DNA from 2 places in the Mammaliicoccus sciuri genome. Region 2 is predicted to be linked to the other one. Evidence: predicted binding sites of a transcription regulator. Region 2 holds the regulator's gene; the other holds the start of a gene.
What was found. The regulator NrdR, encoded in region 2, represses ribonucleotide reductase genes. The targets are predictions, from matches to a motif close to AACACNATATATNGTGTT.
Positions count from the first base shown of each region.

Region 1 (17,363 bases), 560 kb from region 2:
TAGCAGTAACATGACTTGTTACATTGTATTGACCCGCTTCTTTAAATTTGTATTTTAAGGTATACACGCCATCTTTGTTTTCTTTAACTTTCTTCATTTCTGAAGATTTTTTGTCCCCATCTTTAACGATTTCAAACATCACTTCATCTGCATCTTTTACTTTTTCATCTCCAAGTGTCACTTTTGCAGAAAGCTCTACTTCTTCACCACTTTTAGCTTCTTTAGGCACATCTAAAGCGACTTCCAAAGCTTGAGGTTTATCAGAAGACTTATGTTCTGAATGATGATGCTCATCCTCTTTCTTATCATTTCCACATGCTGCTAGTACAGAAATAACTAATACAGTTAATACCCCTAGTAATATTCTTTTCATGAATATAACCCACCTTTCAATTTATTATCTTCATTATAAACAATAAATATCACATAAATTCCAATAAATATTGAAAAATATGTTAACTTTTTATTTTCCATAAAAAAAATAGCCTAGTACAAAATACATGTCCTAGGCTACTATTTATTATTTTACTTTTCATCAAAGATGAAGTCTTCATCTTTAAGTGCTTCTACATTTAATGCTAGTACATAACCGTCACCTTTAACACTAAAGAAGTCATGGTTTTTAGTACTTGTATTTAATGCATTCTCAATGATTGGGTTGAACGCTTTTTCTTCGTAATATGGTTCAAATCCTAAATTAGCTAATGCTTTATTCGCATTATATGTTACGTAGTTCATAACATCATTTGTCAATCCTATTTCATCATATAATGTTTTTGTATATTCGTATTCATTCTTATAAAGTAAATCAAGCATACGATACATTTCTCTATCCGCTTTAATTTGTTCGTCTTGTGACAATTCATTTTTTAAACTTTGTGCATCTAGACCAGTAAATGCACCGTGGATAGATTCATCTAGTAAAATTTTACGGATGATTTCTCCTGAAGTTGTCATACGGCCTTGCCCAGCTAAATATAATGGATAGTAGAAACCTGAGTAGAATAAGAATGTTTCTAAGAACACACTTGATACTCTAGCCATGTATTGATCATAAATTGAAGCTTCTTTACCCCATAATTTATGATAATTACCTACAATCATTTCTGATTTATATTTCAAATGTGGTTCTTCAACAACCCACTTATCTAATAATTCATTTGTTTCACTAGATGGTAATAATGTCGTAAATATATGTGAATAACTTTTCGCATGTATTTGTTCCATCATACCCATAAATGAATACACTGCTTTTTTACGTAAGTCTTTCGTATGCATCATGATTAGAGGCATGCCATCATCAGCTTGATGTGTATCTAATCCAGTAAGACCAGCTAATGCCTTTTTAAAAGCATTCTTTTCAGGTTCTGTTAATGTTTCCCAACTTGCTATATCTTTAGATACTTTAAATTCTGACTCAACCCACATTTGTGAGATGTTTTGACGCCAAAACATATTCGTCATATCTTCTTGTGTATTCCAGTTTACTGCCTTCATGTTAGATCTCCTATCTTAATTAAATTGATTAGATTGCGCAACTTGTACATTCTTCAACGCTTAATAATTTATTTCGTGTATAGTAAAGTGATTTTAAGCCTTTATGGTGAGCATATACGTATAATCTTGAAAGTTCACGTGTTGAAATCTCTGAATTTACATATAAGATTGTAGAAATACCTTGGTCTACATGCTCTTGAATCGTTGCAATTAAATCAATTAATTTCATTTGATCTGTATTAAATGCTGATTTGTAATACCACATTGTTTCAGGTGATAAGAATGGCATTGGGTAAAACGTTTCTGCATTACCATATGTTCTTCTTTCAATTTGGTCAACAATTGGCATAACAGAACTTGTCGCATTTTGTACATATGAAATACTTTGTGTTGGTGCAATAGCAAGTCTATATGCATGGTATAAACCATGTTCTTTAACAGCTTCTGCTAATGCTTTCCAATCTTCTGCAGTTGGAATATCGAAACCTTCAAATAATGCCGCAACATTATCGTATTCAGGTTTAATATCTTGTTGGATATATTTTTCAAAGTATTTACCTGAAGCGTAATCAGATTTATCGAAATCTACATATGTTTCTTGTCTTTCTTTCGCAATTTCCATTGAACGTTCAATAGAATAGTAGTTCATCATCATGAAGAAAACATTTGCGAAGTCTTTAGCTTGCTCTGATTCATAACCAATTTTGTTTTTAGCTAAGAAACCGTGTAAGTTCATAACACCTAAACCTACAGAATGTAGCTCATTGTTTGCTTTTCTTACACCTGGTGCATTTTTAATATCTGTATCATCAGATACAACTGTTAAAGCATCCATACCAATATGTACAGAATCACGGAATTTCTTAGATTCCATCACGTTTACAATATTTAATGAACCTAAGTTACAAGAAATATCACGTTTGATTTCATCTTCAGTACCATAATCGTTAATAATTGACGTTTCTTGTAATTGGAATATTTCTGTACATAAGTTACTCATTTTGATTTGTCCGATATTAGAGTTAGGATGTACTTTATTCGCATTATCTTTAAACATCAAATAAGGATAACCTGATTGTAATTGCGTTTGAGCAATTGTATTTAACATATCACGAGCATCTTTAGCTTTTTTAATGATATTAGGATTTGCTACAAGTTCATCATAGTATTCATCAAGATTAATATCATCAAGTGTCACACCATATTCACGTTCAACAGTATGTGGTGCGAACATATAGAAATCTTTACCTTCTTTAGCCAAATCAAAGAATTTAGATGGCACGATTAAACCAGTAGAAATAGTAGATAATCTAATATCTTCATCTGCGTTCACTTTTTTAGTATCTAAGAATTCTAATACATCATAATGGAAGATGTTTAAGTATACTGCACCCGCACCAGGTCTTTGACCAAGTTGATCAGCATAACTAAAGCCACCTTCAAGTGATTTAGCAACTGGTAATACCCCTTTAGCAACACCTTTAATACCTTTAATAGCTTCACCACGTGCACGCAATTTAGATAAGTTGATTGCTACACCGCCACCAATTTTACTCAATTGTTTAGCTGTTGAATCAATAAAGTTAATTGAATTTAAGCTATCATCTACTTCTATTAGGAAACAACTTACTAACTCACCACGTCTAGCTCTACCAGCATTTAAGAATGTTGGTGTTGCAGGTTGAATACGTTGTTCAATCATACCTTCAACAAATTGTTTAGCTTGTTCAACATTACCTTTAGCTAAATATAGAGAAACAATAATAACGTGTTCTTTATATGTTTCAAGGTATTCTGATTTATCATTAGTCTTCAAAGCGTAATCTTTGAAGAACTTACTAGCTGACATGTAACTTGCAAATTGAAAAGGAATTGAATCTGCAAACTGGTTAATCTCTTTTAATGATGCCTCACTATATTCTTTAAATAAGTCATAATAAAAGTCTTGTTCAACTAAAAAGTGTAAACGTTCAATAGGATCATTGAATTGAATTGTTTTTTCTGCAATTTCTTCTAAATATACTTCTAATGCTTCTTGATCTTTTTCAATATCGAAAAAGCCGTCTTCTCTTCTCTTTGTTACTTTATTGTTTAATTCAATATGATTTTTCTTTTGCTTGTTTATCATTTTCATAGAGATTAACCACCTTTTCCTTAAATTCATCTGCTATAGCTTGGTTACCGTGTAACTCAAATTTCATCAATAAAGGGACATGATATTGATTCGCGATTTCTTCACTAGCTTTCGCGAAATTCTGTCCCCAATTTCTATTTCCACTACCTGCTACTGCTTTAAGATTATGATGATTCACTTTCAAAAAATCTTGTACAGTATCAGGTACTTGGCCAAATCCAATTGTACCTGTAACCATTATAAATGGTTCATTTATTTCATTTGTCTTGTTTGCCTCAGTGAGAGCCATTGTGTCAGACAATCCTGCTCTCTGTATGAACCGTCGTACATTACCAGTTAAAGAGTAATAAATTATCTTCATAAACTTTCACCTACCACATGTAAATGCTTATTCAACTGTATAAATGAAATAAAAAATACAAAAATTGAACACTTTATTCATTTTTATTTCAAATGCACAAAACACAAGATATAGTGTTACGTTTTATAAGCACATACTATATTATGTGATTCATTATAGCACTTTAAATGATTCATAACACTTATAATACCTTATATTTTTTAAAAAAATAGGGTTGACTTTCTTCTTGTTTCGACTAAGCGTTGCTATATCAACATTTGAAAATTGCTTTCATAAAAATTTATTTGTCGAAAACAATCACAGAACAAGTCATATACTTTTTAAAGTGAATTATGATAATATATGTTCATTGATAAAAAATAGAAGGTGTTTACATGAATTCCACAGTAAAAGGAATAATTGCAATACTCATTTCTTCGATTGGTTTTAGTTTAATGGCAGTATTCTTCAGATTATCTGGTGACTTACCAGTTTTTCAAAAATCACTTTTCAGAAACCTCATCGCAATGATTGTACCGATTTACTTTGTCATGAAGTATAGAGCACCATTTTTCGGTAAATTAGAAAATCAACCGTTACTTATTTTACGCTCTACACTTGGACTTATTGGTGTATTACTCAATATTTATGCGATTGATCACATGGTTTTAAGTGATGCGGATATGTTAATGAAGTTAAACCCATTTTGGACTATACTACTTTGTGCGATATTTTTAAATGAAAAAGCACGCAAATATCAAGTAATTGCAATGATTGTAGCGATTCTTGGTGCATTGTTTATAATTAAGCCTACATTTGATTCAGATATGATGCCAGCAATTATCGGTTTATTATCTGGAATTTTTGCTGCAGGTGCTTATACTGCCCTACGACCTTTAGGACAACGTGAAAAATCATATACAACAGTATTTTACTTTTCATTCTTTTCTACGGTTGCATTAATTCCATTTGTCATCTTTACATTTGAACCAATGACACTTTCACAAGTCATCATATTATTGTTATCAGGTGTTTTTGCAACAGTTGGTCAATTCGGTATAACAATTGCCTATAGTTTCGCAGCAGCAAAAGATATTTCAATATTTGTATACGCATCTGTCATATTCAGTGCAATACTCGGTTTCATCTTATTTAAAGAAGTACCAGATTTACTCAGTTATTTAGGATACATTATTATATTCTTAGCAGGCTATTATATGTTCAAGAAAGCCCAAAGAAATCCTAAACCTAAAGAAGCAATTAATAAAGGAGAATCATAATGTCAGAGGGAAGAAACAAAGACGAATTAAAAGATATTACGTTACTAGGGAATCAAAACAATCAATATCATGATCAATACAAACCTGAAGTATTAGAAGTGTTTGACAATAAACATCAAGGTAGAGATTACTTTGTAAAATTCAATTGTCCAGAATTTACTTCTTTATGTCCAATCACTGGACAACCTGATTTTGCGACAATTTATATTTCTTATATACCAAACGTTAAAATGGTAGAATCTAAATCATTAAAATTATATTTATTCAGTTTTAGAAACCATGGTGATTTTCATGAAGATTGTATGAACGTTATTATGAATGATTTAATAGAATTAATGGACCCCCATTATATAGAAGTTTTAGGCAAATTCACGCCACGCGGAGGCATTTCTATAGACCCTTATACAAATTACGGAAGACCAGATTCTAAATACGAAAAAATGGCAGAGTATCGTATGATGAACCACGATTTATACCCTGAAAATATCGACAACAGATAAGAATACAGTATTTAGCCGAGTCATATTCAACATGACTCGGCTTTTAATATACATAAATTTCACATTTCAAAACATATTACTCACCAATTCAGAAAACGCTTACAATTTTAAAAATTTATTCACATTTATCTTAAGCCTTGCCACTATTGACGCTATTATTTTTAATAGTCATTATTGTATGAATATTGTTAATCTTTACCTTGTGTTTATTTTGCGAAAGCTTTACAATTTAACATGTGCCAATTTTAAGTATATCTAAAATTGAATACAGTTTATTATGAGGGGAAGTAAAAAATGGGTAACAAACATTATACTAACGAGGAAATTATCCAAAGTACACCACGTACAGGTTTCTTTGGTCATCCTAAAGGCTTGGCTACATTATTCTTTACCGAATTCTGGGAAAGATTTAGTTATTATGGAATGAAGGCTATTCTTGCCTACTACATTTACTATTCAGTAGCAAAAGGCGGCTTTGGTATTGATCAAGGTTTAGCACTACAAATCGTCTCTATCTACGGTGCACTTATTTATATGAGTGGTGTTATCGGTGGATGGATTGCTGATAGAATTACTGGTACACGTCATGCATTATTCTACGGTGGAATACTCATCATGATTGGTCACATCTTATTATCACTACCAAATAATTTTACATTGCTATTAATTGCACTATTATTCTTAATTATTGGTACAGGATTATTGAAACCAAACATTTCTTCTACAGTAGGTTTATTATATGAAAAGAATGACCCAAGAATTGATTCAGCATTTACTATTTTCTACATGTCAATCAACTTAGGTGCTTTAATTTCACCATTATTAATCGGTTGGTTACAAGTAAACGTAGGCTTCCATGCTGGTTTTGCAGTAGCAGCAGTTGGTATGTTCATAGGTTTAATCATTTATTTCATCACAAACAAGAAATATTTAGGTTTAGCAGGTATCGAAGTACCCGATCCATTATCATCTTCTGAAAAGAAAAAAATGGTCAAAATTGTTGGTATCACTGTTGTAATTATCGCAATTGTTTGTTTCATCCTTAGTCTATTCGGACAATTAACATTGCCTAATTTCGCAAACTTTATTTCAATACTTGGTGTTGCTCTACCAATTTACTATTTCGTAAAAATTTCATTAAGTAAAAAGACTGAAGATTATGAACGTACACGTGTATATGCATATATACCATTATTCATTGCAGCAGTAGCATTCTGGATGATTCAAGAGCAAGGTTCTACAGTATTAGCACAATTTGCAGATACTAAGACACAATTAAGCATGGCTAAATTAACAGGTGGCGCAATTGATTTTAATATACCAGCAGCTTGGTTCCAATCACTTAACCCATTCTTCATTATTATTTTAGCACCATTGTTCTCAGTGTTATGGGTTAAATTAGGTAAATTCAACCCACCTACTGTTTATAAATTTGCTATAGGTGTATTCTTAGCAGGACTTTCATATATTATTATGGTCGTTCCATTATCAGACGCATCAACATTAATTAACCCAGTTTGGTTATTCTTAAGTTTCTTATTAGTAACATTAGGTGAGCTTTGTATATCACCAATCGCATTATCAACAACGACTAAATTAGCACCAAAAGCATTCACAGCTCAAATGATGAGTGTTTGGTTCTTATCAAACGCTATGGCTCAAGGTTTGAATGCTCAAATGGTAAAAATTTATACAAGTATTAGTTCTAATGATTATTTCTTATACTCAGGTATATTCGCAATCATCATTTCAATCATCTTACTTGTAGCAAGTCCAAAAATTAAAACATTAATGGCCGGCGTAAAATAAGACCTAGCCAATTACGAGGCAAGGACAACAAAAGTTGTCCTTGCCTTTTTTTAGTATGAGGAAAGTTTTGATTGGTGGGAGTTAAGTGGTAGTTAGAACGCTGTATCTTCCATTATTCTGAATTCTGGTAATTAGGTAGGCGCTCGCTTAGAGACATTTCTCGGAATTCTGTCCCTAACGACACCACCAAGATCCCATACAAAAATCCTCTCCCTCCCTATACCTATTACACAATTAACTAATATGTGTAAAAATACTTATAATTGATATATTAATTATTTTAGAATATTCGCAATATTAGAACTTATTAAAATTTTATTGAATTAACTAACATATAGGGTTAAAATGTTCTTTAAACTTACCTGACAATCGGGGGAAGTTTAGAAAGGAAGCGATTTTTTATGGGCAAAATGACGCGAGAGGAAATGGTTGAAACTGTCCCTCAACATGGATTTTTTGGACATCCTCGCGGCTTAGGTATATTGTTCTTTGTAGAATTCTGGGAACGTTTTAGTTATTATGGAATGCGTGCAATTTTACTGTATTATTTATACTTTACTGTCAGCCAAGGCGGACTAGGTTTAGATAAAATTACAGCACAACAAATTATGGCCATGTATGGTTCATTAATATTTATGACAGGTATATTAGGTGGTTGGGTAGCTGATAGATTACTCGGCTCTCGTAGATCATTAATGTATGGTGCAGTACTTATTATGCTAGGTCATTTAGTGTTATCATTACCGTTTGGTTTAGGTGCATTTCTTATTTCTATGATATTAATCATTGTAGGTTCAGGACTTATGAAACCTAACATTTCAAATGTTGTGGGTGGTTTATATCCTAAGAATGATAATAGATTAGACGCAGGTTTTGTTATCTTTTATATGTCAGTTAATATGGGTGCTTTATTATCACCACTTATTATCGACAAAGTACGTGTAAGCGTTGGTTTCCACCAAGGATTCTCAATCGCAGCTTTCGGTATGCTTTTAGCTTTAGTAGCATACATTCTATTCCAAAAAAGAAGTCTTGGGGAAGTTGAAAATCATCCTTCTAACCCACTCAATCATAAAGAAAAAGTTAAATACGCTAAAATGTTTACATATAGTGCAATCGGTATTGTTATTCTTTTAGCTATTTTATATTTAACAGGTCATCTTACATTTAATTCAATCAGTTTAATTGTTTTAATTATCGGTATCGTTATACCATTTGTTTACTGGACAATTATGTATAGAAGCCCTGATATAGATCAAACAGAAAAATCAAGATTACTTGCGTATGTACCATTGTTTTTAGCTTCTGTTTTATTCTGGAGCATTCAAGAACAAGGATCAAACGTACTTGGTGTATTCGCACAAGAACATACACAATTAGATTTAAATGCATATGGTATTAATTTCGTGATACCAGCAGGTTGGTTCCAATCTATTAACCCTATCTTCATCGTTCTATTTGCACCAGTTATTTCATTCTTGTGGCAAAAATTAGGTAAATACAATCCTTCTACACCACTTAAATTTGTAATTGGATTAGCGTTTGCTGGTATTTCATTTATTGCTATGATGATTGCAATGATGATGCAACAAGCAGAACTGATGAATCCAATTTGGTTAGTACTTAGCTTCTTCCTTTGTGTTATAGGGGAATTATGTTTATCACCTACTGGATCAAGTGTTTCAGTTAAACTTGCACCAAAAGCCTTTTCAGCACAAATGCTTAGTCTTTGGTTCTTAACGAACGCAACAGCACAAGGTATTAATGGACAATTAGTTAAATTGATTGAGCCATTAGGTCAACAGAACTACTTTGGTTTAATCGGCGCAATCGCTATTGTCGTTTCGCTTATTGTATTATCAATGACACCAAAAATTAAAAAAATTATGCAAGGCATACATTAAGAAGGGAGCAGGACAGAAATCTAATTTGTAAAAAAAGATTTCGTAGTCCCGCCCCGGCAAGGATGACTAGAGTTGAAAAAGCTTGGTACAAGCGCATTTCAATTCAGTCATCTACTGCCAAGATATTAAAAAAGACTGAGACATTACATTATGTCCCAGTCTTTTACTTTATTTATATGATTCAGATAAAGATTCTTTTTGTTTGTTATATTCCCCGTTTTCACCTAAGAAATATGCTTCTACTTCTTTCCAGTTTTGAACTTTTGGCCATTTATCAATATTAATATTATGATCTGCTGCATACATAATAGAATGATTATTGAAGCTTTCTAGTTGTTTAGGATTATCATCAATTAAATAATCTGTATTGACGATACCTTTATCTCCACAAAATACAAAGTGTTGAGGGTCTAAGAATGGCATATGTTCTCTTAGCCAAGCATACTTATCAGCAAATGATGTTGGTACGTCCATCGCTGCTGTAACAATATAAACGTCATAGTATTCATTTAACTTCTGTACAACTTCTACAGCGTTTGGAAATACTTCTAAGTCTCTAAAAAATCCATCTTCTCTTAAAATACTTGTCAAAATACCTTGATGTTCAGGCATCATATTACGGATTTTAGTACCTTTAAGTTCTTCTATAGTAACATTAGAAGAAGTTTCTTCATTGTAACGTCTTAAAAGTTTTTTTATTGTGTCAGCTAGCACTTCATCCATATCGATACCAATTGTTTGCTTCGTCATTATACCTTCTCCTTTATATATCAATGTCTACTAGTATACCAAAGAACGTATTGTCTTTCCTTTATTACGAACTGTGTGTTTTAAAGAATTCTTCTAATACTTGTATCATCTTATCGTTATGTTCACTAAAGCCCATCGTAATACGCACACCATTTGGGAATGGTCTTGTAATAAAGCCTTCTTTAATTAAATAATCATATAATACTTGAGGTTCGTCTGTATTAACGTATATAAAGTTCGTTTGGCTATCGTAAATATGTTCTTTAAATGATGCATTTAAGAATTTTTGGATTTCATGACGATTCTTTGTTGTAATGTCTTTTAAGTAAGCTTGATCTTTAATCGCAGCATCTGCTGCAACAGCTGAAAGTGACGTTACATTGAATGGTAATCTGACAATATCTAATTGGTCTAATAATGATTCATTCGCGATTGCATAACCAATACGTTGTGCTGCTAATCCATACGCTTTAGAAAGTGTACGTAAGACAACGACTTGATTATATTTTGAAAGCAATTCTAAGCTATTTGGCATATCTTCAGCAACAGCAAATTCAATATATGCTTCATCTATTAAAACGATAATATCATCTGGTACTTTTTGAATAAATGCTTCTATTGCATCATGAGACAAATATGTGCCTGTTGGGTTATTCGGATTACAAATCCAAATCAGTTTCGTTTTATCTGTAATTTGTTCATACATTGCATCTAAATCAAAATATCCATCTTTAATTGGTGTTGTTTTAACTTGGGCACTTTCAATAATAGCATGATGTCTATACTGTCCAAATGTCATGTCACTCGTTAAGATTTCATCATCTTTTTCAAGAACTGCTCTTGAAATAATCATAATCACTTCATCTAAACCTGAACCAAAGAATATTTGTTCTTTCTTCACATTGAGAAATGTACTTAAAGTTTCTTTCACTTCAAATTGTTTCACTTCTGGATAGAAGAATAATTCATCTAAATTAGCTTTGATTGCTTCTTTAACATTTGGTGAAGGACCATATAAATTCTCATTTGAAGCAAGTTTGACCATGTCTCCATCTATGCCGTACTTTTCTTTTAATTGTCTCGGAGATAACCCCGGTTGGTATGCTTGTAATTCACTTAATTGTTGCTTCATTTTTAGACCTCCAAGTTGAAATATAAAAACGGTAAACCGAAATTTACCGTTTGTTAATTTATTAGTATTATAGACCTAATCATTTTCATAAATCAATGGTATTTAATCAATCAAGTCATTCTTCTGTAAATATTCTTTCGCGACTTGATAAGCATCTTCATCCTTGATTGTAACTCTATAATTCATTTCTTGCATTTCTTCATCAGATATTTTGCCTTTTAATTTATTCATAGCTTTCACCACATCTGGATGCTTTTTAATTGTTTCTTTTTTCATAAGTGGTGCACCTTGGTATGGTGGGAATAATTTTTTGTCGTCTTCTAAGACAACCATGTCATATTCTTTAAGCTCAGCATCTGTTGAATATGCATCAATTAAATCAATATCATTACTTTCAAGCGCTTGATATCTTAATTTAGGTTCCATTGTTTTAACATCTTTAAAGTTTAAATCATATTTCTTTTGAATACCTTTGTAACCATCTTCGCGGTCATTAAACTCTAAAGTGAATCCAGGTCGAATCTCATCTTCAACTTTTCTTAAATCTGAAATAGTTTTAATATTATGTTTTTCAGCATATTCTTTTTTAACTGCTAAAGCATACGTATTATTATATTTCATCGGTTCGAGCAATTGCATATCAAACTTTTTATCAAGACTATTATTAGCTTGATTATACACTTCTTTCTCAGTTGTTGATTTAGGTGTTTCTTTCGTTAATTCACCAAGGACTGTACCTGTGAATTCTAAATATCCATCTATTTCGTCAGACTTTAATGCATTAAATAGGAAGGAAGTCTTACCCATACCTGCTTTAACTTCAACAGTGTTGTCTGTTTCTTCTTCAATTAAAATCTTATACATATTTGTGATAACTTCTGGTTCAGATCCTAACTTACCTGCTAAAGTCATTTTATCACCTTTTTGAGCAAATAAAGGAATCGTCACAGATAATAAGAATATAACTAATATTGTTCCAAGAATAATTAAAGATTTTTTGTATGAAATTCTTTCTAAAATTCTTAAAAATACATCAAAGAAAATCGCTAAAATAGCTGCAGGAATCGCACCTAGTAATATAAGAGATGTATTATTTCGATCAATACCTAATAATATTAAATCCCCTAGACCACCAGCACCTATTAAAGCTGCTAATGTTGCTGTACCAATAATTAATACCATAGCTGTTCGAATACCAGCCATCATAACTGGCATTGCAAGTGGTAACTCAACTTTAGACAATCTTCTACCAGTCTTCATACCTATACCACGTGCCGCTTCAATCAATGAAGGGTCTACTTCTTTAATACCGGTATATGTATTCCTTAATATCGGTAATAACGCGTATATAACAAGTGCAATAATTGCCGGTATACGCCCTATACCAAATAGCGGAATCATTAAACCTAGTAAAGCAAGAGATGGTATTGTTTGCAATACAGCTGTGATGTTAATAATAACTTCGGCTAGCTTTTTAGTCTTCGTCAGTAATATACCTAACGGAACTGCGATAACGACTGCGATTAAAAGTGCAATAAATGATAATTGAATATGTTCAATTAACGTTTCTAAAAGTTGCCCTTTACGGCTTGAAAGTGTTTCGATTAAGGCATTCATGAAGAAACACCTCTATTCTTTTCAGCTAAATAACTAAACACATATTGTCTAGTCACAATATGACTTGGTGCTGCATTTTCTGAATCCATCACAATTGCTTCGTGTTCTGCTAATAATCCATATATATCGTCAATTGTTTGATCTGGTGATACTTTAGGATATTGATCAATAGATTGTGTATTTACGTCTGAAATTGGTTGCGCAATATCACCGAGCTTCACTTGCTTCAATACATGCGCATCCACATTACCAATAAATGATTTTACGAAATCATTCTTAGGTCGATGAATAAAGTCTTCTGTCGTTCCAATTTGCTCCACATATCCTTGATTCAATAAACAAATACGGTCTCCCATTTTCATCGCTTCTTCAATATCATGCGTTACAAAGACGATTGTTTTTTTAATTTGCGATTGAAGTTCAAGTAAATCATCTTGTAGATTCTTTCTACTAATGGGATCTAGTGCACTAAATGGTTCATCCATTAAAACAACAGGCGGATCGGAAGCAAGTGCTCGAATAACGCCAATACGTTGTTGTTGGCCACCAGATAACTCACTTGGATATCTATCTCGATATGTTTCAGGATCTAAACCAACCATAGTGAGCAATTCATCTACTCTATTAGTAATATCTTTCTTTTTCCATTTCTTCATCTCTGGTACTTGCGCGATATTTTCTTTAATCGTCATATGCGGGAATAGTGCAATTTGTTGGAGTACATATCCAATATCCCATCGCATCTCCGCAACATCATAATCACTTATTGGTTTATCGTTAAAATATATAAATCCTTCTGATAAAGGTATTAGCCTGTTAATCATTTTAAGTGTTGTAGTCTTCCCACATCCAGAAGGTCCTATCAGTACAAAAAATTCACCTTCATTAATATTAAAACTTACATTATCTACTGCTTTCTTATCCCCGTATATCTTTGAAACAGCTTCAAACTTAATCATTAATAGACACCACATTCCTCTTTTTTATCAGTGCTAGAATTTCTTCTATATTATTTACCCTAATTTCACAATAAAATGCCTATTCTTCTTAAATGGGTTGTTTATAATTTTTAATAGTTTCAATAAATATCGGACAATAGTGTTTCAATTTATAACTACCAATACCATCTATTAAAATCATTTCTTTTTTAGATTCAGGTAATCTTTTAGCAAATTGCTCTAAAATTTGGTCAGAGAAAATAGAAAGTGGTGAAACTTCTAATTCTTTACTTAAATCTTTTCTAACTTCTATTAATCGATCAAATAAAGATCTATCAACATCTGTAATTGTTTGGATATCAACGATTTCTTTCGGCTTAGATTTAAATGGTGTTGTCATAATTTCAACTTTTCCACGCAATACATCCATAGCTTCTTGATCAACACTTAATATTTCTTTATGTTCATTTAAATAGCCTTTATAACGTAATTCATCTAGTAAATGATGACATTCATTCGTCGTATAATCTTTTAAAATGCCATAAGTACTGAGTTCATCATATCCTAAAGCTGTTATTTGAGGTGTTTGTTCGCCTCTTAATACTTGTATGATCATATTACGTTTTTCTTTTTGTTTTAACCTTGCGATACAACTTAATATTTTTTGTGCTTCAGTTGTCATGTTATAGGATTTTTCTGATTGTAAACAACTAGAGCATCTGCCACACTCTTCTAATTTTTCATCAGGATTAAAGTAATGAATCATCATCGCTTCTAAACATTTAGTCGTCTTCGTATATTGAATCATTTGTCGAAGCTTTTCGCCTTGCTTTTCTTTATATTCATCATCTGCAGAACTTGAAGAAATGAAGAATTTTTGAAGGTCTATATCACGGTCTGAGAATAATAAGATACATTCACTGTCTAACTGATCACGACCAGCACGACCAGCCTCTTGATAATATGATTCGATATCTTGCGGCATATTATAATGAATCACGAATCTAACATTTGATTTATCAATACCCATACCAAAAGCATTTGTTGCGATTGCTAATTTGATATCATCTTCAATAAATTTACGTTGCGCACGTTCTCTTTCATCTTTTGGTAAGCCTGCATGATACATCACATTCTTAATTTCTAAATCATCAAATGTTTCACTTAATTGTTCGACTTGTTTTCTAGTAGAACAATAAATAATCCCTGATTGATGAATATTTTTCTTCACATAATCTTTAACAAAATTAAGTCTCTGATATGTATTGTTCACTTTAAATGTTAAGTTTTCACGTTTAATAGACGTTTCAACAATATCACTTTCAGCAATTCCTAATTTTTGAGAGATATCTTCTTGTACTTCCTTAGTAGCTGTTGCTGTTAATGCCACCAATCTAAAATGATGAGGCAAGCTCATAACATGTGTAATCACTTCTTGATAACTTGGTCTAAAATCATGTCCCCACTTCGAAATACAATGTGCTTCATCAAATGCGATGAGCTGTACATTACATTTGTTCAACATTTGTATAAACTGCGGTTGATTAAATCTTTCAGGTGCAATATATAGAAATTTCAACTGTCCTGAGACAAGTTCATTCTCTACTCTTTTTTTCTCTTTGGCTGTTAAAGTACTGTTTAAAAATTCAGCTTTGATTCCCATCGATCTCAAGCTATCAACTTGGTCTTTCATTAATGAAATCAATGGACTAATTACAATCGTTAATCCATCTAAATATAGACCTGGTACTTGATAACAAATCGATTTACCGCCACCTGTTGGCATAACACCTAAAGTGGGACGATGATCAATAACTTTATCAATAATTTCTTTCTGTCCATCTCTAAATTGTTGATATCCGAAATACTCTTTTAAAATATTTTGCATCTATATATACACCTCTATACGCTTATAATCTGTCTGATAAGGATGACCAACGCATATAATCTTCTTCATATTGCGTTTCAATTGATGTCTTTTCATTTGCGAGTTCATTTAATTTTTCATAATTTGTTGCATGTTCAACCATTTCTTGGTCAATTTCTTCTAATCTTGTTTCTATATATTCGATATTTTTCTCGAGTTGTTCTAGTTCACGCTTTTCTTTGAACGATAATCTTGCAGAAGTCTTAGGCTTCGTTTCTGTTTTTTGAACTTCTTTATGTTGTTGTGTTGCTTTTTTCTCAAGCGCTCTTTTATATTCTAAATAATCTTCAAATGTACCTAACATAGGTTCAATTTGTTGATCATGGATATACCAGTATTTATTGGCCACTTTATTTAAGAAGTATCTATCATGACTTACCGTTATAACCGTTCCACCGAACTCATTAATATAAGCTTCTAATATTGTTAAAGTTTCAGTATCTAAATCGTTTGTAGGCTCATCAAGAATTAATACATTCGGTTCGTGAACTAATAGTTTTAATAAATATAAACGTTTTTGTTCTCCACCTGATAATTTATTAATTTGAGTGCCATGCGTCTGACTTGGGAATAGAAATCTTTCTAACAACTGCGTAACAGATACAACTGTGCCATCTTTTTCTTTAGCAACTTCACTTTCTTCTCTTAGATAATCAATCATTCTCTTATCTGAAGTTAAACTTTCATCTTGCTGTTTAAAATAAGCAATTTTTACAGTTTGACCAGTAATGAGATTACCTTCAAAAGTTTGATCTAATCCACTAATAATATTGAGTAATGTTGTTTTACCTGCACCATTTTCTCCAACAATACCAATTCTATCGCCTTTTTGAATAATTGTTGTAAAGTGTTCAAATAACTTTCTATCTCCGACAGATTTAGAAATATCGTCTAACTCAAATACTTGTTTACCAAGGCGTGAATGCGCTAAATTCAAACTTGCTTCACCTTGTGTTTTTCTGTTTGATAAATCTTCTTCTAACGTATTAAATCTTTGGATTCTCGCTTGTTGTTTTGTTGATCTAGCTTTAGCACCTTGTCTCATCCAATGCAATTCTTGTTTATACAGCGCTTTCTTTTTAACATGTTGTTGTGCTTCAATTTCTTCTTTTTCAGCTCTTGCTTCAATATACGCTTCATAATTACCTGGATAACTTGTGAGTTTACCATTTGAAAGTTCAACAATTCTTGTAGAAACTTGATTTAAGAAATGACGATCATGTGTAGCAAACATGATTGTGTGGGGGTATTGTTTAATATAGTTAACAAGCCATTCAATTCCTTCAATGTCTAAATGGTTTGTCGGTTCATCTAATAATAATAAATCTGGTTTACGTATTAATTCTTTTGCTAGTGCAACTCTTTTTTTCTGTCCACCGCTTAATGTAGCCATTTTTTTAAGATAGTCATTTATACCTAGTTTTGATAGAATAGTTTTAACGTCTGCACTGTAATCCCATGCATTTAATCGATCCATATCAGATTGATATTTCATCATAAGATCTAAATCTTTAGATTCACCAGTCTGTTGATAT
Region 1 is NZ_CP094824.1:697,374-714,736, reverse strand. Features, by position in the region: gene MUA60_RS03480 (FixH family protein) at 1-373, opposite strand, end outside; gene nrdF (class 1b ribonucleoside-diphosphate reductase subunit beta) at 526-1,497, opposite strand; gene nrdE (class 1b ribonucleoside-diphosphate reductase subunit alpha) at 1,526-3,631, opposite strand; gene nrdI (class Ib ribonucleoside-diphosphate reductase assembly flavoprotein NrdI) at 3,594-3,992, opposite strand; gene MUA60_RS03460 (DMT family transporter) at 4,367-5,251, shown strand; gene queF (preQ(1) synthase) at 5,251-5,751, shown strand; gene MUA60_RS03450 (peptide MFS transporter) at 6,046-7,560, shown strand; gene MUA60_RS03445 (peptide MFS transporter) at 7,962-9,464, shown strand; gene MUA60_RS03440 (5' nucleotidase, NT5C type) at 9,633-10,214, opposite strand; gene hisC (histidinol-phosphate transaminase) at 10,279-11,346, opposite strand; gene MUA60_RS03430 (ABC transporter permease/substrate-binding protein) at 11,449-12,963, opposite strand; gene MUA60_RS03425 (ABC transporter ATP-binding protein) at 12,960-13,922, opposite strand; gene recQ (DNA helicase RecQ) at 14,011-15,789, opposite strand; gene MUA60_RS03415 (ABC-F family ATP-binding cassette domain-containing protein) at 15,812-17,363, opposite strand, start outside.
Region 1: nrdI (class Ib ribonucleoside-diphosphate reductase assembly flavoprotein NrdI) is a predicted target of NrdR. The motif match lies at 4,093-4,110, and genes of this name have one in related genera.

Region 2 (17,363 bases):
TTAATCTTTCATATACAAGTACTTCGTCGTCCTCATTTTCTAATATACAATATGAAATGAGTTGTTTATATGAAGGATCTTCTTCCATATCACCACGACGTTTTGTTTCAAATTGACTAATTGTTTCATAAATATATTTAGTTTCTTCATCTTGAATAGATTTAAACCCATCAAATTGATAAGCTTCGTCTTTAAATATTAATTTACGTGGTACTACTGTTATCATTTCATCAAATTTAGACATAATAAACTCCTTATTCTTATTTCTACACTATTTTATCAAAGCGAATTTGAAGCGTAAAGAAGACGTATCTTCTACTATATTATTTCACAAAAAAAGCCATCAATAAAGTTAATAACTTTATTGACAGCTTATACAACAATGAAATGCAATTATTTAGCTAAAGCGTCTTTAGCTTTAGTAGCTAATTCAGCAAATGCTTTTTCGTCTGAAATAGCAATTTCAGAAAGCATTTTACGGTTAATTTCAATACCAGCTACTTTAAGACCATTCATTAAACGGCTATAGCTGATGTCGTTTTGACGAGCTGCTGCATTAATACGTGCAATCCATAATTTACGGAATTCACGTTTTTTCTGACGACGGTCACGGTAAGCGTAGTTACCAGATTTCATAACTTGTTGCTTAGCAACTTTGTATAATGTATGTTTTGAACCAAAGTAACCTTTAGATAATTTTAAAACTTTTTTACGACGAGCTCTCGTCACTGTTCCACCTTTAACACGTGGCATGATAATTCCTCCTTAAAATGGACCATTAGTCCGCTATGTTTATTATTTTACGTACGTTAACATTTGTTTAACTCGTTTAGCATCTGATTTAGAAACTAATGAAGCTTTACGCAATTTACGTTTTGCTTTTGTAGATTTGTTTGCGAATAAGTGTGAAGTGAACGCTCTAGAACGTTTTAATTGACCTGAACCAGTTCTTTTAACACGTTTTGCTGCTCCACGATGAGTTTTCATTTTAGGCATTGAGATTTCCTCCTATAATTTCGGTTTATTTGTCGTTTGAAATTGGCGCTAACATTAAGAACATTGAACGCCCTTCCATTTTAGGTCTTTGTTCAACTGTTGCTATGTCTTTACAAGATTCTGCAAAGCGTTCTAACACACGTTGACCAATTTCTTTATGCGTGATCGCACGACCTCTAAATCTAATCGATACTTTAACTTTATCTTCTTTAGATAAGAATTTTTGAGCATGTTTCAATTTAGTTTCGAAGTCATGTTCTTCGATAGTTGGACTTAATCGAATTTCTTTAACATTGACTACTTTTTGTTTCTTACGCATTTCTTTTTCTTTCTTCTGCTGTTCGAATTTGTATTTACCGTAATCCATAATTCTTGCAACAGGTGGTTTAGCATTAGGCGCTACGATTACAACGTCTAAATCTACTCGTTCAGCCATTTCAAGGGCTTCATATTTAGATTTAACACCAATTTGCTCACCATCTTGGCCAATAAGGCGAAGTTCTTTTGCACGAATTTTGTCGTTAACTTGAGTCTGATCTTTAGCTATGGTTGACACCTCCTAGAATTTTTACGAAGTCGTCCAAGAAAAAAAGAACGAATGCATAATGCACCCGTTCTCATCCATAAACTTTAAAGGTTTATTGTACCTGCTAACTGCTTTACGCGTCACTACAGGTGAGAAGCGGGTATGCTTCTACTTGGTCCGTTTCGTATTCAACAAAACTTATCTTACCAATTATAAACCCTTATGTCAATGTTTATTTAATATTCTTTTCAAATTCTTTCATATCCACATCTTGACTTAAGTCAACTTTATCAAGTGGAATCATTTTAGTTCTATATTTTAGTTTATGGAAAATAAAAAACGCTAAAAATACAGGAATACCCATATAAGTAATAAAGAATCTTCTTGGTTCGAATTCACCAGTTTGGATGAAATCAACATCTTGTCCTACGATTACAATCGCACATAAAGCAAATGCGAACAATGGGCCAAATGGGAACCATTTAGCTTTATATTTTAATTTTGTCTTATCATAATCTTGTAGATCAAATGCTCTTCTAAATCTATAATGACTGATCGCGATTCCTAACCAAGCAATAAAGCCTGTCATACCAGAAGCAGCGATAATATATTCGTATGCCCCACCACTTAAATGCTCAATTGCAAATATAAGTATAACAACTACTGCCGTTGCAAATAATGCTGTGTAAGGAACACCTGATTTATTTGTTTTTGAAAATACTGGTGATGCTAATCTATCTTTACTCATTGAGAATAGCATTCTAACTGAAGCATACATACCAGAGTTACCTGCTGATAATACTGAAGTTAAAATAACAGCATTCATAAATGAAGCAGCAAATGCTAAACCGGCATTCTCAAATACAAGTGTAAATGGTGATTTCGCAATTTCGTCTCCACCCATTAAGTTTGGATTTGTATAAGGAATAATCATACCAATTACAAAGATTGCTAAAATGTAAAATAGTAAAATTCTCCAGAATACTTGTTTAATCGCTTTAGGTACAGCTCTTTCAGGATTTTCAGATTCTCCAGCTGTAATACCAATTAACTCAGTACCTTGGAATGAGAATCCCGCAACTAAGAATACACCTAATACAAGTAAGAATGTATTAACGTTCGAGTCACCTAAGAATGGTGCATCACCTGCTACAAAGTTGTCGAACCCTAAGTATTCGCCACCTAGTAAACCAAATATCGTTAATAAACCTACACCAATGAAAATAATTACTGTAGCTACTTTAATAAATGCAAACCAGTATTCACTTTCCCCGTATACTCTAACTGAAAGTGCATTAAGGCCAAATATGATAACCATAAAAATGACACTCCATAACCATGATGGAATGATTTCTAGTGGTTCCCAGTAACTCACAACTTGAGATGCAATTGTAATATCAGCTGCAACTGTAATAACCCAGTTAAACCAATAGTTCCATCCCAATGCAAATCCTAGTGAAGGATCGACAAATCGAGTTGCGTAAGTACTAAAAGAACCTGAGACTGGTAAATAAGTTGCCATTTCTCCTAATGATGTCATAAGGAAGAAGACCATCAAGCCAACTATTGCATATGCTAGTAATGCACCACCCGGTCCAGCATCTCTAATCGCTCCGCCAGAAGTCATAAATAAACCAGTACCAATACAACCACCGATGGCTATCATAGAGATATGTCTATCTTTGAGTTTCCTTTGAATATTGTTCGTTGATTTTTCTTGATTCATTGCTATTTCCTTTCTCCATTCCACAATCGAGCCACTAAAAAAGTCGCATATCTCAAGAGATATGCGACCGATATATGAACATTCCATACAAATTGGTAGCACATCACTTAGTGTGACAGTCCAGTATTTATTAAACACTGACCCAACAAACCATATTATGGATATGATTCGTTTCGGCGATGCACCCTTTCATTATTTCAACATACGCGCCATTTCGCTTCTGAATAATTACTCTTGAACATCGCAACCTCTAACTCATTACTGAGGAATATTTAATTAAATTTCACTATTAAAACTATACCCGATGATTCCAGAAATTTCAATAGGATATTACTTTTTTAGTCGAATTTCATCCACTATATTCCAGATGAATTCGTCTTTTTCAACAGTTTTTGAATCTTTAGATCCATACTGACGTACATTTACTTCTTGGTTTTCTACTTCTTTATCACCGACAACGATTTGGTACGGTATTTTTTTCATTTGTGCTTCACGAATTTTATATCCCATTTTTTCGTTACGGTCGTCAATATGAACACGTACACCTTGAGATTTTAATTCATCGTTTAATGCTCTTGCATAATCGTAATGTAAGTCAACATTTACAGGTATAATTTCCACTTGTTTTGGTGCTAACCAAAGTGGGAATGCACCTTTAGTTTCTTCTATTAAGAATGCAGTAAATCTTTCCATAGTAGAAATTACACCTCTATGAATAACAACTGGACGGTGTTCTTCACCATCATTACCGATATAAGTTAAATCAAATTTTTGTGGCAATAAGAAATCTATTTGAGCAGTAGATAGTGTTTCTTCTTTACCCATTGCTGTTTTAACTTGAACGTCTAATTTAGGGCCATAGAATGCCGCTTCACCGATTGCTTCTTCATATGGTAATGCCATCTCATCGATTACTTCTTTAAGAACCGCTTGTGCTTTATTCCACATTTCGTCATCGTCGAAGTATTTTTCTTTATCTTCTGGATCACGATAACTTAATCTGAATTTATAATCCTCGAAACCAAAATCTTTATACACATCAAGAATCATGTTAACAACGCGTTTAAATTCTTCTTTAATTTGGTCTGGACGAACAAAGATATGCGCATCATTTAAAGTCATACCTCTAACACGTTGTAAACCTGATACTGCACCACTTGCTTCATATCTATGCATCATACCTAATTCAGCTATACGAATTGGTAACTCTCTATATGAATGACGACTATTTTTATAAATCATCATGTGATGTGGACAGTTCATAGGTCTAAGCACAAGTTCTTCATTACCTAAATCCATTGGAGGGAACATATCTTCGTGATAGTGATCCCAATGTCCAGATCTCTTGTAGAAATCTACATTAGCCATAATTGGTGTATACACGTGGTCATAGCCCATTGCGACTTCTTTATCTACAATATAACGTTCTAATTCACGTCTAATTGTCGCACCATTTGGTAACCATAAAGGTAATCCAGCACCAACATCTTGATTAGTAGTAAATAATTCTAGTTCTCTACCAATTTTACGGTGATCACGTTCTTTTCTTTCTTCTAATACTTTCAAGTATGCTTTTAATTCTTTTTTATCAAAGAATGCTGTACCATAAATACGTTGCAACATCTTATTGTTTGAGTCACCTCTCCAATAAGCACCTGCAGTAGATAACAATTTGAATTCTTTAATTTTTGAAGTTGAAGGAACATGTACGCCTCGACATAAATCTGTAAATTCACCTTGAGAATAAAGTGTTACATTTTCGTCTTCAGGAATAGCATCGATTAACTCTAATTTATATTCATCATTTTTAAAGAATGCTTTCGCTTCATCGCGACTTACAACTTTACGTTCAATTTTAAAGTTTTCATTCACAATTTGTTTCATTTCTTTTTCAATTGTTTCAAAGTCGTCACTAGAAATTTTATGTTCTGTATCAACGTCGTAGTAGAAACCACCTTCGATTACAGGACCTACACCAAACTTCACATCTCCATATAATCTTTGTAAAGCTTGTGCCATTAAATGTGCAGTTGAATGTCTTAACACTTCTAAAGCTTCGTCGCTTCCAGGTGTAACGATTTCAATTTCCCCATCATTTTCTAAAGGTCTTGTTAAATCTACTAATTGTCCATTAAATTTACCAGCTACAGCTTTTTTTCTTAAACCTGGGCTAATAGATTGAGCGATTTCTTCAGTAGTTGTGCCTTGTTCAAACCCTTTCACATTACCATCCGGAAACTTAATATTTATCTCACTCATAACGACTTCCTCCTCTTTTTTATTAAAGAACACAAAAAAGAGACCTCATCCAAAGGGACGAAATCTCTCGCGGTACCACCCTCATTAACGCACTTAACGTATAAGTACGATAACTCTACATAAGATAACGGTCTTGAGCCGAATGTGGATTAACACATCATGTATTGAGGGAGTAACCATTTATATTGCATTATCTCAATTTCAGCTCAATGAGACTCTCTGTGAATGCTTTATAGACGTCATGTCCTCTAAATTTGTATATTCATTTAAGATAATTCAATTATACAACTCTACTGTAAAATATCAAGCTAAAATTAAGCGCGATAGTTTTTACCATCTAGCTCATATGGTTCAGAGATTGTTTTAATACGTTCCATTATTCGACTAGCCTTCGTTATTTCTGAACCTTGGCGTGTTTTGCTCAAATGAAATTCTAATTCTTCAAAGTTAAAATTTGAACTAAAGAATGTAGGTAATTTATGGACCATTCTATAATGCAATAATGGACCCAATATTTCATCACGGACCCATGGCGTCAGTTCTTCTGCACCAACATCATCTAACATCAATACTTTAGCTTCACGAGCCGCTTCAAATCGACTACTGAACGAACCATCATTAAATCCATTTTTAAGCACTCTAATAAATTCAGGTAAATATATAATTGTAGAAGGTTGCTTTTTGACTTTTAACTGATTTGAAATTGCACCTAATATATATGATTTACCCGTTCCGAATGATCCATGTATATATAGTCCTTTAACTTCTTCACCTGCTACGATTTTATTGCAGATATCCATAGCTTTCTTAATGATTTGCATTCGAGACTCATTTTCGATGTAGATATCTTTAATTGTCGCTTTCAACGTTTCTTCTGGCATTTGGAATGATGTCACTAAACTTGATTCAAACCTTTGTTCATCATATTCAATTTTATTCGGACAAGGTAAGTATCTTGTTTTGATGTGGTCATTCTCAATGTATAGTTCAGGTACATGACCTTTCACAAAGTTGATACAAGTGCCATAACTACCACATTTCTCACAACATTTCGATTGATCTTTATACGCTTGTAATTGATCTAAATCTCTATCAATCATTTCGTTCGTTAATTCAGATTGATGTTCTTCTAAAAATGCCTTTACCTCTTTATGAGACAATGTATCTTTTTTAATTTTTTCTAATCGTTTTTGAAAATCTTTATTTTGTTTTAAATGTTGTCCAAGTGGTTCCATTATTGATCACCTTCTTTCCAAAAAGCTTCCATTTCTTTTTGAAGCGCTTGTTTTCTTTTTTCAAACGCAGCATCAGATTCATGATCATTTTGTTTCTCTTCTTTAGTTGATTCAGAAGATTTTTGTTTTAATAACCATTCTGGTGTCTTTTCAATTGATTTTAATTTATAAGGGTTATTTGCATTATTTTTACGTTCTTTTTTCTTCTCAGCTTTTTGTTTATCAAGATTTTTAACATAATGATAGGCTTCTTCAGCTGAAGATAATTTAAGTTTCTTCCAATTCGAAGCAATTTCTTCAATATATGCTTTCGGTAATTGCATATTATTTTTAAACATTACATACTCTAACAAGATGTTAATTACACCATACGGTAATTTTTCGCGTGTAATAATATCTTCAACAGTTCTCTTTTGTGCAATTGTTGGTTCAGATTGCGTAAATGATGATAACACGTCTATTGGACTTGTCGTATCCAACAATTCAAACCATGACAACAAAGAGTTCACTTCGCTGTTTTCAGAATGCGTATTTACTTTAGGTTTTTCATTTTTTAAATCTAAAGTCGGCAATTTACCTTCATGCTCGATTTGATAGATTGTGCGCGCATGTTTTCTTAAATCTTGTAGTGAAATCGTTTGGTTCTCTGTAATGGATTTTAAGATAATAGATTTCATTTCAACCGGTGTAATACCGTATAACGTAGCGATTTGTATGATGACTTCTTTCGTCTGTTTATTTAAAATCTCTTTAGAAATTAAATGATTACTCAACAATAATTCTAACATTTCAAAATCAAATTGAACGTCTGACAAATCGAGTCCTTTACTTTTATATTCAGGTCGAATATTGATATCATCTTGTTGTTCAACATTCGTCAACTTTGGCACTTTAAATACATCAGTAAAGCTCTTAGTCACTTCATGAAAGCCTTGTGTCGTCACACTGTCATCTTTATATCTATTTTTTAACCTAATATATCTCGCCTTACCAATTTGTTGATATAAAAATACAGATAATAAAGGATCATTAAAGAATTGCTCTGCTGTAGCAGGTTGCTCTAATTGATAAATAAATGATTGCGCTTCTTGATTCGTCTTAAAATACGTCTTCAGTAAGCCGATACCCTCTAACAAGTCTAAAGCATCTCTAAAGCTAGACAGATTAATTCTTAAATCATTCATAATTGTATAATGATTATACGCTTCTGTTTCATGATGATAATTAAACTGCGATAAATATAAATAAACACCAATTGCATCAGTTCCGATTAATGGCGTATATAAACTAACTAATATATCCTGATGTACATGTGTATAATTATAATTCGATTCAACATAGAAGCCATCACTTGGCTTGATACCACTAAAATATTCCGCCATTAATACTCACCTTACTTTCGGTCTTTCAATATGCCTTGCATAGACTTTAATAATTGATCGACATCTTTAAATTCTCTATATACTGATGCAAATCTTACATAAGATACTTGATCGACATCCATTAAATGTTCCATAACTTTTTCACCGATATCATTTGAAGATACTTCTGTGTTACCTTCAGATCTTAATTCTTTTTCAACTTGATTTGTAATTTCTTCTAATTTTTGATAAGCAACCGGTCTTTTTTCACAAGAACGTACTAAACCGTTTAATATTTTATCTCTATTAAATGTTTGTCTTGCGCCGTCTTTTTTTACGACGATTAAAGGTGTGAGCTCTACTCTTTCAAAAGTTGTGAAACGAAATCCACATGATTCACATTCTCTTCGTCGTCTAATTGCTACTAAATCATCCGCGTGTCTAGAGTCTACAACTTTGGAATTTTCATATTTACAGTTTGGACATCTCATTCGTTTCACCCCTTATATACTTATTACATAGATTGATTATACAGTAGTTTGTTATTTTTTTAAACGCTCACTACTTTTCAAAATGCACTTATAGATACTTAACAGTATTATTATTAAATAAAAAACGTAATGCGGTATTTAATTTACCACATTACGTTTTAATTGTAACTTATATCACTTATGAAATTTTTTGTTCTCTCACTTCTGAAAGTATTTGAGCAATTTGTTCTGCTAGTTCAACAACTCTCATTGAGTAGCCCCATTCATTATCATACCAAGCAAGTACTTTCACTTTATTATCTGCAATGACCATTGTAGATTGTTCGTCAACGATTGCTGAATGTGGATTCGTTTTGAAATCAATTGAAACAAGTGGCTCATCATTAACATCCATAATCCCTTTTAATGGTCCATTACTAGCTTGACGTAATGCTTCATTTACTTCTTCAACTGTTACATTTTGTTTTAAATCCACAACTAAATCTACTAGTGAAACATTAGACGTTGGTACCCTTAATGCCATTCCATGCATTTTACCTTCTAATTCAGGTAGTACAAGTGACAATGCTTTTGCTGCACCTGTTGAAGTTGGAATGATACTATCCGTACAAGAACGTGCTCTTCTCAAATCTTTATGAGGATTATCTAAGTTCTTTTGGTCATTCGTAAATGCATGTACAGTTGTCATTAAACCATTTTCGATTCCAAATGTATCATTTAAAACTTTGGCTACTGGGCTTAAACAATTTGTTGTACAAGATGCATTTGACACAATATCAAAATCATTTAAATCGAGTGCATCGTCATTCACACCTCTAACAATTGTTTGAACATGTCCACCTTTAGATGGCCCCGTTAAAATAACTTTTTTAGCGCCAGCGTCAATATGTGCGATAGCTTTATCTCCATGATTAAATTTACCAGTTGCTTCTATAACAATATCAATTCCTAAAGTTCCCCACGGTAATAATTTAGGATTTCTTTCAGATACAAGTAAAATTTTATGACCATCAATAATGATGCCATCTTCAACTGCTTTAATTTCTCCATCTAATTTGCCATGCGTAGAATCATATTTAATTAAATGAGCAATTGTTTCTGGTGGATATGAAGCATTAATAGCCACAATATTTAAATCATTTGATTTAAGTGCACCTCTTAAGACCATTCTTCCAATTCTTCCTAAACCATTAATTGCGATATTTTTCTTCATAGTCGAGAACCCCTTTTAATGTGATATACTATTTGTTGCAATTAGTATATCACATTAAAAGTTTGTTGAAAACGTTTTCTATTATCTTTTTCTAAAATAAATTAAAAAAGTGGATGAATAACAAATGCTATTCATCCACTTTCATTTTAATCTTATTTAATTTTAAAGATTTAATGCCTTACTTTTAAGTAAAGCATTAATATTATAGTGTAAGTCGTCTAAAGATCCATTGTTATCAATAATACAATCAGCTAATGCTTTCTTTTCATCTATTGGTATTTGTGATTGAATTCTTGCTTCTGCTTCTTCATCACTTAACTGATTACGTTCTTTAAGTCGTTGTATTTGAGTTTCTTCATCTGTATAAACTAACCATGTTTCATCGACTGTATTTTGCAGTTTGTTCTCAAACAATAACGGAATATCCATAATGACATTTTTACCATGACTTAATGCCGCTTCTTTTTCTTTATCCATTATTGTTCTTACTATTGGGTGAATGATATTGTTTAGTTTTTCTCGCATTGTCGGATCTTTAAATACAATAGATCCAACATATTGTCTATTCATTTCACCATCTATAATCGCTTTTTCTCCAAATACTTCTTTAACTTGTTGTAGACCAACGCTACCTTTTTCGACTGCTTTTCGACTAGCTACATCGGCATCTACTATACAAAACCCTTTATCTTTTAAAATACGAGATACTGTAGACTTTCCAGTTGCAATACCTCCAGTTAAACCTATTACTTTCGCCATTTTTACACCTACTTTTGACAATTTGGACAATAGTGTGTATTTCTTGTAGCAATGACTTTTTGTAATACTTGCCCGCCACATTGACCACACACTTTTTTACCATATATTCTATGCTTTTCTTGCATTGTCCCTTTTTCACCATCTGCATTATAGTAATCAGATATACTTGAACCTCCGTTATCAATACCTTCTTTTAACACGTTAACCACTTCATCAAAGACCGCTTTACGTTCTTTTGAAGTTAAGTCTTTCACTGGTCTCATCGGAAGAACGCCAGCTCTTAACAAGGCTTCACAAGCATAAATGTTACCGCAACCTGATATAACTGTATGATCCAATATCGCGACTTTAATTGGTTTATTTATAAATTTATTTGACAATACTTTATTTAAGTAATGTTGGTACGCTTCTTCTACAAACGGTTCTGGTGCAATTTTTAAGACTGAAGGATATTCACTTAAATCTTCCAATGCTCTTAGTTCACCGAACCTTCTAATATCTGTGTAAATAAGCTGTAATCCGTTATCTAATTCAAATATAACGTGCCAATGCTTTCTATGATTATCAACTTCAATATGACTTAATTCTGGAACTGTAAAGAATGCCCCCGTCATACCGAAGTGACACATGATAACATTGCCATTTTCACCGTTATCAATTTCCATAAAAATATATTTACTTCTACGATAGACACTCATAATCTTGTAATGTTCAGTACGTTCTTTGAATACAGCTAATGAACTACCTTTTATAATTGTTTCTTTACCTGTCGATTTGCCCACTTCAACTTTTTCTGAAAATGTTACTTTTTGTATTGTGGCACCGACAATTTTAGGTTCTATCACTTTTTTAACACTTTCTACTTCTGGTAACTCTGGCATATATAATCTTCTTTCCTATTATTATTTAGCATCATACCAAGTTTGTCCTGAACTAGATTCTACACTTAATGGTACAGATAACTCGAGTGCATTATCCATGATGTCTTCTACAAACGGTTGGAATGCTTCTAATTCATCTTCTGGTACTTCAAATATTAACTCATCGTGTACTTGTAATAATAATTTAGCTTTAAAATCTTTATCTTTCATTTTGTTCGCAAATTGTACCATTGCTAATTTAATAATATCCGCTGCACTACCTTGAATTGGTGTATTCATAGCTGTTCTCTCAGCAAAACTTCTTAGATTAAAGTTACGATTTGTGATGTCTGGTGTATATCTTCTTCTATGAAGTAGCGTTTCTACATAACCTTTTTGTTTAGCATCTTGTACGATTGTATCCATGTATTCTTTTACTTTAGGGAAACTATCTAAGTAATCATCAATAAATTGCTTAGCAGCTTTTCTTGTAATGCCTAAACTTTGACTTAAACCATAGTCACTAATACCATACACAATACCAAAGTTAACTGCTTTTGCTTGTATTCTCATATTTGAAGTTACTTCGTCTTTACTGACATTGAACACACGCATTGCAGTTGTCGTATGAATATCTTCATTAGCAGTAAAGGCTTCTTTCATATGCTCGTCACCAGTAATATCTGCTAATACACGTAATTCGATTTGAGAATAGTCAGCAGCAAATATAACGTGATTCTCTTTACTTGGTCTAAATGCTTTTCTAATTTTTCTACCTTCTTCTAATCTTATAGGTATGTTTTGTAGATTAGGATCTACAGAACTTAAACGACCCGTTTGAGCTAATGTTTGATTAAATCTCGTATGAATCTTACCTTCAGACGTAATCATTTTTTGCAATCCTTCAATATAAGTAGATTGAAGTTTAGCGAGCTGTCTATAGACTAATATATCTTCAATAATTGGATGTTCATTACGCAATTGTTCTAACACATCAACTGCAGTTGAGTATCCAGTCTTTGTCTTTTTAATAATTGGTAGTTTTAAATCTTCAAATAATACGACACCTAACTGTTTTGGTGAATTAATATTGAATTCCAAACCGGCATGATGATGAATTTTTTCAATCAATTTATCGATACGTACTTTCAAGTCTTCTTGCATTTCAACTAAAGTATCTTTATCAACCGTTATACCGATATATTCCATTTCAGCTAATACACGTGCTAACGGTAATTCTAAGTCATCGTGTAAACTCAATTGATCTTTTTCATCTAGTAATTGTATCATTTTATCTTTTGTTTCATAAACTGCCGTTACCTTTTTAGCGATACTTTCAAAAAGCATATCTTGTTCTGGGACGTGTAACTTTTTACCTTTGCCATATATACTTTCGTCATTCGGTACATAATAAATGCCAAATTCTGATACGACTGAGTATACATCATCAATTGTTCTAGAAGGATCTAAAATATAACTCGCTAACATTGTATCGAACTGAATTCCATTAATTTCAATACCTAATCTTTTACATATTATAATCGTCTTTTTAGCGTCATAAGTTGCAAATGTTACTTGATCATTTTCAAGCCATTGCTGTAATTTTTTATGTTCTTTTAAAACATCAGGAGAAACAACATAAGTTTCGTCATTTGCATGAATCGCAAATCCAAGTATATCTGCTTTTAAATAATTAGCTTCGTTCGTTTCAAAATGAATAGCCGCTTCAGTTACATTATCAAAATCAAAGTCATCAATATCAGTTGAGTATTTAATCTCTCGGTCATCTGTTGCTTCAGCACTTGCATCCATTTGATCAAACAATTGTTTGAATTCTAATGTCTTAAATAACTTTATCTTCTCGTCATTACTTTGATCCGTAAGCTTCAAGTCATCAATTGTGACTTCTACAGGCGACTCACGATTAATCGTAGCAAGCTCTTTACTTAACTTAGCATTGTCTTCGTTATCTATTAATTTTTCTTTCATTTTTGATTTCTTTAACTCATTAATATTTTCATAAACACCTTCTACAGTCTCAAACTGTTTCAGTAATTTAATCGCTGTCTTCTCACCAATTCCAGGCACACCTGGTATATTATCTGACTTATCACCCATAAGCCCTTTCATATCAATAATTTGGTTAGGTACTAAACCATCATATTTTTCAGCGATAAATTCAGGCGTATAATGATCAATATCTGTTACACCTTTTTTAGTATAATAAATCGTTACATTTTCACTTGCTAACTGAGTTAAATCTCGGTCACCCGTAATGATGATTGTCTTAATATTTTTCTCATCTGCTTCACGAGATAATGTACCGATAATATCATCCGCTTCATAATTTTCTAATTCATAATGTTTAATATGATAACTTTCCACAAGTTGACGGATATATGGTAATTGGCTTCTTAATTCATCAGGCGTCTTCTCACGACCACCTTTATATTCACTGTACATATTATTTCTGAAGGTTGTTTTTCCAGCATCAAAAGCAACCATAAAATGAGTTGGTTCTTCTTCTTTAATTATTTTATCTAAAATCATCGTAAAACCATATATAGCATTCGTATAAACGCCAGCTTTATTTGTTAATAACGGCAAAGCAAAAAATGCTCTAAATGATAAACTATTACCATCAATCAGTACCAATTTTTCCACGATAAGATACCTCCATCTTTATATTGATTATATTTTATCATATCTCACTATATAATAAGATTGTTTCGCATAAATAAAACGTTATCATAGATTAATGATATTAATTGTTACACCAACCTTTAATTTTTCACAAAAAAAAACGAAATACGCAATGTATTTCGCATAATCATCAAAATGAAGGGGTCTATCTTTATTCTATTTGTTCATGATTAATTCAATATGAATAAATTGTAAAGATTATATGAAGATTACTTATTAAAGAGTTTCACAATAAAGTTAGATCCTTTTCCAACTTCTGATTCTACTTTGATTTGTCCATTATGTGCTTCTACAATATGTTTCGTAATGGATAAACCAAGTCCTGTTCCTCCTGAATCTCTACTACGCGCTTTATCTACACGATAAAATCTTTCGAAAATTCGTTTTTGTTCATCTTTAGATATACCTATACCATTATCTTTCACAGAAATGATTTGACCATCATCTACTTCTTTAATCGTTATAATAACTTCACTAGATTTCGGTGAATAACTAATGGCATTCGATAATAAATTAATCAACACTTGTGTTAACTTATCTTTATCTCCGTATCCATACACTTCTTTATCAATACGATTTGTAATGTGAATATCTTTTTTAGTAGCAACATTGGATACTGTATTAATCGAATGTTCACCAATTTCTGTTAATGATATTTGTTCTTTCGGTATCTCGCTATTTTGTTCGATTTTTGATAACTCGAGTAAATCTTGAACAAGTGATTGAATTCGATTAGATTCATCTAACATGATATTTAAGAACATATCTAACGATTCAGGATTATTTTTAGCACCATCTAATAATGTTTCAGCACATCCTTTTATCGATGTAATTGGTGTTCTTAATTCATGAGATACATTAGCCACAAAATCTTTTCGCATATGTTCTAATTTTTTCAACTTCGTTATATCATGCATAACGACAACTAAACCTAATAGATTTCGTTTTTTTCGAGATAATACTGGAATAACTGAAACTTCAAAGAACTTATTATGTACATCATTGATATACATTTCGACTTGTTCATACATAGGTTTTTCTAATTTTAAAGCTTCGTTCATCATCTGTATAATCTCAACATTAGGCATTGCTTCTTTAAATAACTGTCCTTCAGAATAACTGTCTCTATCAAATAAGTCATGATACGTTTTGTTTGCAATGACAATATAACCTTCTCTATCTAACATTAAAATTGCACTTGGAATATTCTCTAAAGTCGTTTCCAATCGATTACGTTGCAATTTCTGTTCATTATTTAAATTATCTAATGTTCTAGCAAGTTCATTCGTATTAACAAAGAGTTCTTTCGTTTCTTTCACATTACTTTCTGGCACTCTGACACGATATTTACCAGAAGCTAATAATTTAGTAGCATATGTCACTTCTTTAATTGGATGAATATAAGAAGTGTTAATATATCGAACGACAAAATAGATTAAAGGTAATGTAAAACATAAGACTATTAATAAATATTTCCAGATATCTTTTTGAATAATTGCTATCGTATCTGTATGTTTTGCAATGACAACTGTATAATCACCATACGTTCTTGCATACATGACTTCAGATTCTGACTTATCTACTGCGAAGTATTCATCAAATGCTTTTGCATCAGATAAAGCTTGCTTTTTATTTTGATTAAATATGTTTGTATCTTTTTTACTTGAACTATATAACACACGTCCATCTTTTTGCAGTAAAATATCTTGATTAAACACACTCAAAATATCTTTAAGATTTTCAGGATTATTTTTTGCAATATCATAAACTTTTTTGGATTCAGTCTTTAATAATTTTTGCTGTTGTTTAGAAATTAAATCGTAACTAGAATTATGAAGGAAAAAACCTAATATAAGAAAACTTACAACAGTAACCGTTGTAAGTATAATTAGTAATTTATTATAGAACTTAATCATTATTCTTAGGTCTTTCTAGCTTATAGCCTAAACCTCTCACCGTTTTAATGAATTGAGGTTGCTTAGGATTTTCTTCAAGTTTATCCCTCAAATGACTAATGTGCACATCGACTATTCTAGAGTCTCCAGCAAATTCATAATTCCAGACAGAATTCAACATATGTTCTCTAGTTATCACACGACCTTGTCTCTCAATAAGGTAAAGTAAAAGTTCGAATTCTTTTGGTGTCAATTCTAATAATTCATCATTTCTATACACTTCAAAGAAGTCTGGTCTAATTCTAATTGCACCAAGAATAATATCTTCATCTTCATCTAAGTTTTTATTTTCAACTTGCCCAACGCGTCTTAATATAGCTTTAACACGTGCTACAACTTCACGAGGTGAAAATGGTTTAGTCATATAATCATCTGCACCTAATTCTAGACCTAACACTCTATCAAATTCATCGTCTTTAGCTGTAAGCATAAGAATCGGAACTTGGTTTTTATCTGATCGAATCGTTTTACAAACTTCAATTCCATCTTTCTCAGGTAACATTACATCTAATACTACTAAATCTGGTTTCTCTTCATTTACTTTCTCTAACGCTTGAACTCCATCATAAGCTACAATTACTTGGTAACCAGCTTGTTCTATATTATATTTAAGCAATGTAACGATAGATTGCTCATCGTCTACTACCAATACTTTTTGTGACATTCAAGGTCCTCCTTAAGCGATTTAATATAATTATAACTTAAATTATTAAAAAAATAATGGTTATTTAGAGAACTTTACAAAAAGTTAACACTAGCTAAATAAAATAGACGCATTCAAAGCAGAATGCGTCTTTTAACTGTTATTTTATTGTAAAATATTCTTCACTGCTTCAACAGATTGAGCAGATTCATCTAGTAATTGTTTTTCTTCGTCAGTTAAGTCTAACTCAATGACTTTTTCAATACCATTAGAACCTAATACAGTTGGTACACCTAAATAAATGTCTTGATAACCATATTCGCCCTCTAAATAAGCAATTGAAGGTAATACTCTCTTTTGATCCTTCAATATTGCTTCTGTCATTTCAATTAAAGCTGCTCCTGGAGCATAATATGCTGAACCATTACCAAGTAAGTTAACGATCTCAGCTCCACCTTTTCTTGTTCTATCAACAATTTCAGTAATTTTTTCTTCAGATAATAACTTTTCTAAAGGTACGCCACCAGCTGCTGAGTATCTAATAAGTGGAACCATTGTATCTCCATGACCACCTAATACAAATCCTGTTACATCTTTAACAGAAAGATCTAATGCTTCAGCAACAAATGTTCTAAA
Region 2 is NZ_CP094824.1:1,252,583-1,269,945, reverse strand. Features, by position in the region: gene MUA60_RS06575 (NUDIX domain-containing protein) at 1-244, opposite strand, end outside; gene rplT (50S ribosomal protein L20) at 394-753, opposite strand; gene rpmI (50S ribosomal protein L35) at 796-996, opposite strand; gene infC (translation initiation factor IF-3) at 1,022-1,552, opposite strand; ribosomal protein L20 leader region at 1,577-1,702, opposite strand; gene MUA60_RS06555 (amino acid permease) at 1,755-3,248, opposite strand; lysine riboswitch at 3,337-3,509, opposite strand; gene thrS (threonine--tRNA ligase) at 3,579-5,507, opposite strand; gene dnaI (primosomal protein DnaI) at 5,822-6,742, opposite strand; gene MUA60_RS06540 (replicative helicase loading/DNA remodeling protein DnaB) at 6,742-8,124, opposite strand; gene nrdR (transcriptional regulator NrdR) at 8,136-8,594, opposite strand; gene MUA60_RS06530 (glyceraldehyde-3-phosphate dehydrogenase) at 8,773-9,807, opposite strand; gene coaE (dephospho-CoA kinase) at 9,970-10,566, opposite strand; gene mutM (bifunctional DNA-formamidopyrimidine glycosylase/DNA-(apurinic or apyrimidinic site) lyase) at 10,575-11,447, opposite strand; gene polA (DNA polymerase I) at 11,469-14,090, opposite strand; gene pnpS (two-component system histidine kinase PnpS) at 14,339-16,045, opposite strand; gene MUA60_RS06505 (response regulator transcription factor) at 16,038-16,748, opposite strand; gene mdh (malate dehydrogenase) at 16,893-17,363, opposite strand, start outside.